Regions from separate parts of the Litchfieldia luteola genome, predicted to be linked through region 1. Evidence: riboswitches for the same ligand, from Rfam matches in the RefSeq annotation. Region 1 holds a riboswitch; the other holds the start of a gene.
The links. A riboswitch is a leader RNA that binds a small molecule or an ion and turns the genes downstream of it on or off. The one in region 1 is predicted to bind S-adenosylmethionine.
Positions count from the first base shown of each region.

Region 1 (3,121 bases):
TCATGTGAAGTTGCGATACTGACATCCATCCTCACTCCTTTTTAGTGATATTGTTACTTCATTTCTAGTAGATAGCTAGATTGCGGTTGCATAAATGGATTTATGTGACCCCATTTCCTCCATTTGACCAGTTACAGGGCACATAAATGGATTTATGTGACCCCATTTCCTCCATTTGACCAATTACAGGTCACATAAATGGATTTATGTGACCTCATTTTCTCCTTTTGACCAATTACAGGGCGCATAAATGGATTTATGTGACCTCATTCTCTCCATTTGACCAGTTACAGGGCACATAAATGGATTTATGTGACCTCATTTTCTCCTTTTGACCAATTACAGGGCGCATAAATGGATTTATGTGACCTCATTTTCTCCTTTTGACCAATTACAGGGCGCATAAATGAATTTATGTGACCTCATTCTCTCCATTTGACCATTTACAGGGCACATAAATGGATTTATGTGACCTCATTTTCTCCTTTTGACCAATTACAGGGCGCATAAATGGATTTATGTGACCTCATTTACTCCATTTGACCAATTACAGGGTGAATAAATGGATTTATGTAACCTCATTTCGGTATTTCTACCAAACCCATGGCGCATAAATGATGTTATGTGACCTCATTTCAACCATCTGGCCAAACCCAGGTCACATAAACCATTAGCAACAAAATTTACTTTTGATAATGCTCTTTTAACACCTTCATCCATTCTTCATCAAACGCAGTTGATGTACCCCAGCCTTCTACAATGTTTGCTAGATTCACCATATTAACTGGATCACTAGAACCCTGTAGGTCAGCCTGTGAGATAAGAGATGCTTCTAAGTCATAAGTTTGTGGAGTTTCTTCTCCAGCTAATTTTTTCGCTAAAAGTCTTAAATTAACAGCACCAATTAATTTTGGATCTACTGCAGCCGTATATTTCCAAGAGCTTCCATCCGCTTGAATTTCTTGTAGGTCCGCATTAGAAACATCAATACCATAAATTTTGATTTCATCTCTACCAGCTTCTTTAATTGCACGTGCTGCACCGATTGCGAAAGCATCCCATGTAGCAAAAATCGCATCGATTTCACCTTTTGGATGTTTGTTTAACATGGCTGCTACCGCATTTTGGGTTTGAACAGATGTATCAGCAGCTGCTACACCGAAACGCTCAACCTCTTTAATTTCAGGATTGTTGGCTAGTACTTCTTTATAAACATTGTTTCTTCTTACCATAGGTGGAAACCCATCTACCCATAGGTACACAATATTCGCTTCACCATTATGCTCTTTTACTAATTGTTCAAGAGCTAATGTTGCTAATGCTTCATCATCCTGAGATGTTAACGTTACACCTGCAATTGTTGCAAGGTCTGGGTTTGAATCAAAGGTAACGACACTTTTTCCTGCTTCAACTAACTTTTTCACTCCATCAACCGTCGCAGCATCATCACCATGTGAAATAATAAAGCCATCATAGTCTTGTGTTAATGCTTGCTCGATTGCATCATGGAATTTAGCTGTATCGCCATTGGCTGTGAATACATCCACATCAAAGCCAAGTGACTCTCCTTCTTCCTTTGCACCAGCTAAAAATTGTGCGGTATGATCATCTCCACCAATTTTACGAATGACTTTAATTTTTGCACCTTCTCCATTCGCAAAACGCTCTGGGACATTTTCAAAACTTACTTTCTCATTACTCGCTTGATTTGTATTTTCTCCTGAAGCACAGCCGGCTAATAGAAGTGTAAAGGCTACTGCTGAAGTTAACACTGTTTTGACTAAAGATTTTTTAAACATTTTGTTAGTTCCCCTTTTCTAAGTAGTTTTCTTAATACTGATCTGAGCTGTCATTTTCCTCCTTGCCTGTAGTATTGAGAGGATGCTATGTACCCAAAAGCGTAAGCGCCTTGTTCAGGGCGCTAGAGCTAGAAGAAGACAATAAAAAAACCTCTCTAAAAAGAGAGGTTTAAGCGGCATTATCCGATAATCCTCTCTCATCTTCCAAAACAAATAACTTGCTTTGCAGGATTTAGCACCAATTCCATTTAAAAATATGGAACGGTTGCCGGGCATCGTAGGGCCAGTCCCTCCGCCACTCTTGATAAGAGATCACGTATTAAGTTTGTGGTTAAATTTGATAGTTATTACTTTAACGTGGTAGAGAAATAATGTCAACAAATATTTTTAATTTTTTTAAAGTTTAATAACTTCTAAATAGTAGTATTATTACTCATATCCGCCATTGAGAAGTTCAAAGCCTTATAACTCATCTGCATATTGTTTTAGTTTTTGACTCATCATTTCAATTTCTTTTATAAAATTTGAAATTTCCACTGTTGAATTTGCCTGGTTATTTCCGACTTTAACAACCTTCTCAATTTCAATTGAGATTGCATTCATAGATTGTTGAATATTTGTTAGTGTTTTGCGTATTTTTTCTGTAGATGCTACCGTTTCATTAGATAGTTTTCTAATCTCATTGGCAACTACTGAAAATCCAGCTCCCTTTTCACCAGCACGGGCAGCCTCAATCGATGCATTTAACCCTAGTAAATTGGTTTGGTCAGCGATTTTTTTTATAAATGATAGAACTTCTTCTGTATTTTCTACTTCTTTTGATGCCTTTATTGATTTTTCCATTAATCCGTCACTTATTAATGATAGATCGGAAGCCGCTTGAGTTATATTGTGAACTTGATTGTTTGCAGTAGAAAGAGAGTCAACAATTTGCTCAGATATGTTGCGTAATGCTCTTTCATTTTGTTTCTGCATCTGTATGGCAACTGCCCCAATTACTTTCCTACCAATAACGATTGGTGCAGCTAACCCAGTAAAGGAAATTCCAAAAAATTCTGCCGGTACCTCTACTTCAATTTTCCTATTAAAGCGGATACAATCAGTTAATGGCTCTTCTGGATTAATTTTCATGCCAGGACGGGCTCCGATATCAATTTTTTTACTAGGATAATAGACTAACCACTCTTCAGTATTCGTAACCCCTATAGCAATATCTGGAAGCATAGAATGAATGATTGGAATAGTTTTTATAATGTTTGATAGTACCTCTTGTTCAGTAGCTTTTTCAGGAATAAATGATATCGTCATAATTTATCCTCTTT
Region 1 covers NZ_JAGGKM010000002.1:654,832-657,952, forward strand. Annotated here, with positions in the region: gene J2Z26_RS08185 (sugar ABC transporter ATP-binding protein) at 1-25, opposite strand, end outside; gene J2Z26_RS08190 (sugar ABC transporter substrate-binding protein) at 684-1,799, opposite strand; SAM riboswitch class I at 1,994-2,110, opposite strand; gene J2Z26_RS08195 (methyl-accepting chemotaxis protein) at 2,262-3,107, opposite strand.

Region 2 (3,121 bases), on a different contig from region 1:
GTCACCGATAAACTGAAGTATAAAAACAATAATTAAAATTAAAACAGTGGCAATAAATGTTACATCATTATTGCCTCTTTGAAACCCTTCTAAATAAGCAAGGTTTCCTAGACCGCCAGCTCCGATTACTCCAGCCATAGCTGTATATCCTACAAGAGCAATGGCTGTTACAGTAATTCCGGACACTAACGCTGGCATAGATTCAGGTAGTAAAACCTTTGTAATGATTGTAGTTGTTGTGGCACCCATTGATTTGGCTGCTTCAATAACCCCTTTATCAATTTCTCTAAGAGCAATTTCAACCATTCTTGCATAGAACGGAGCTGCTCCGATTATTAGAGCAGGAAGGGCAGCATTTGCACCTAGTATTGTACCAACTATTGTTTTAGTAAATGGAATCAGCAAAATAATTAAAATAATAAATGGAATAGAACGGAAAATATTTACGATGGCTGCAATAACTGAATTCATAGCCTTACTTTCCCATATGTTCCCTTTAGAAGTAAGAAATAATAACAAACCTAAAATAATGCCTAAGATAAATGTCGCGATGACCGAGATTCCAGTCATGTATAGTGTTTCATTGGTAGCCGTTATAACTTTTTCCCACTTAACATTTGGTAATAGCTCCTCAAGCATTTGCTATCACCTCCACTTCAACTTGCTCGCTATGAATATAATCAATTGCTTTATCGATTTCGCTAGTGTCTCCATCAACATGGATAAAAAGAGTACCGTAAGAACCACTTTGGGTTTGTGAGATTTTCCCTTGAAGAATGTTAACGTTTAGATTAAAGTTTCGAATTAAATTTGTCATCAATGGACGTTCAGCAGCATCTCCTACAAAAGTGAGTTGGATGACTTTACCGTTTGGATATTGATCAAGCAAGTGCTCAATCGTTTCTTTTGTTTCCTCTGGCTCCGTCACTTGTTTTACGAATCTTTGGGTGATTGGCATCTTAGGTTTCCTAAATACCTCTAAAACCTGACCTTGCTCAACTATCTTTCCATCTTCCATAACTGCAACACGGTGGCAAATTTTCCTGATAACATGCATCTCATGAGTGATAAGCACAATTGTTAGACCTAAGCGCTCATTTATATCTACCAGCAAATCTAAGATTGAGTCTGTTGTTTGTGGGTCAAGCGCTGAGGTAGCCTCATCACAAAGTAACACTTTGGGATTGCTTGCTAGTGCCCTTGCAATACCTACTCTTTGCTTCTGTCCTCCACTAAGCTGTGAAGGATAGGCTTTTTCTCTTCCCTCAAGTCCCACTAACTTTACTAACTCATCAACGCGTCTAAGTCTTTCTTTCTTTGGCACTCCAATAATCTCTAAAGGAAACTCGATATTCTCGCTAACTGTACGTGACCACAACAAGTTAAAATGTTGAAAAATCATACTTATTTCCTGTCGTGCTTTTCTTAACTTGTTTCCTTTAGCACTGGTAATTTGATGGCCTGCTACAGATATTGAGCCTTCTGTTGGAATTTCAAGTCCATTTAATAGTCTGATTAATGAGCTTTTCCCAGCTCCACTGTAACCAATGATTCCAAAGATTTCTCCTTGTTTAATGTCTAGGTTAACGCCATCAACAGCAGTCACTGATCCTGTTTTCGATTTATAAATCTTTTTTACATTTTGCAATGTAATCATCTATTTCTCACCTTCTTTAAGTAACTACTTCTGTTTAGTTTGGTTCTTCAAGCGTAGGATAATGTAAATATTCTTAAATATGGACAGGACTTATTTAGTTTATCAATGTCTCTTTTCTCAAATATTGTTGTTTACAGATTTAACTTTGACCGTTCCTTTGCGCTACAGGCATTTGCTTTCCGCGGGGAGGAAGTCAAGCCTCCTCGACGTTCCCTCTGCGGGTCTCGACCTTTCCTCTACTTCCCGCAGGAGTCAAATGCCTTCCGCTCCAATCCACTATCAAATAATTACCTAATAAGCAACTTTCATTGCGTAAAGAGCCTAACAAAAAACAAAAAGCCCTTCTACTCAAATGAGCAGAAAGGCATACGTAATATAGTCCTTCCTCTCATTTCCCAAAGCAATAGCTTTGTGTGAATTGGCACCATTTCAACATAGTTGACGGTTGCCGGGCTTCATAGGGCACATCCCTCCACCTCTCTCAATAAGAGTTACACTTTATTCAATTATCGCTTTAAAACAGTTAAGTATTAATTGAGTACGAAAGTGAGTATATCATGGGTAAGAAATCAGTGTCAACAAAAATAATATTTTTATATTTTACTATTTTTAAATAGCACTTACTGGCTTTTTAGAAGAAAGTCCTGTTGCCTTTTCAATTGCTTGTTCTAAGTCTTCAAGAAGATCTTCACAATGTTCAATTCCAACTGAAAGCCTGATTAAATCATCAGTCACTCCGGATTTCTTTAAATCCTCGGCCCCTAATTGCTGATGAGTGGTACTTGCAGGATGGATGATTAAGCTCTTGGCATCCCCTACATTCGCTACATGAGACCAAAGAGTTACATTATTAATGACTTTTGCTCCAGCTTCCCTGCCACCTTTGATTCCAAATACAACAACTGCACCAGCACCTTTAGGTAAGTACTTCTTCGCTAATTCCTTTCCAGGATGTTCTTCATGCTCCGGGTATAATACCCACTCTACACCAGGATGCTCATCTAAGTAGGAGACGATCTTTCTCGTATTTTGAATATGCTCTTTCATCCGGACATGCAGTGTTTCCAGTCCTAAGTTAAACTGAAATGCATTAAATGGGCTAATGGCCGGACCTAAGTCCCTTAATAACTGAACTCTTGCCTTCACAATAAAAGCAACAGGCCCTAACGCTTCTGAGTATACTAAATTATGATAGCTCGGATCAGGTGTTGTAAATCCAGGAAACTTTGCCGAGTTCCAATCAAATTTCCCTCCATCTACAATAATCCCTCCAAGAGTAGTACCATTCCCAAGCAACCATTTTGTTGCTGAGTGAATTACTATATCTGCACCATGTTCAATTGGCCTGCATAGATATGGTGTGGCAAACGTGTTGTCAATGATTAATGGAATACCAGCTTCATGTGCAATTTCAGCAACTGCTTCTATATTTAAAATATCCAAGCTAGGATTTCCTATTGTTTC
Region 2 covers NZ_JAGGKM010000008.1:13,989-17,109, reverse strand. Annotated here, with positions in the region: gene J2Z26_RS19240 (methionine ABC transporter permease) at 1-639, opposite strand, end outside; gene J2Z26_RS19235 (methionine ABC transporter ATP-binding protein) at 632-1,657, opposite strand; SAM riboswitch class I at 2,043-2,148, opposite strand; gene J2Z26_RS19230 (O-acetylhomoserine aminocarboxypropyltransferase/cysteine synthase family protein) at 2,267-3,121, opposite strand, start outside.
Region 2: linked by a shared signal. The riboswitch ahead of J2Z26_RS19235 (methionine ABC transporter ATP-binding protein) and the one ahead of J2Z26_RS08190 (sugar ABC transporter substrate-binding protein) in region 1 are both predicted to bind S-adenosylmethionine.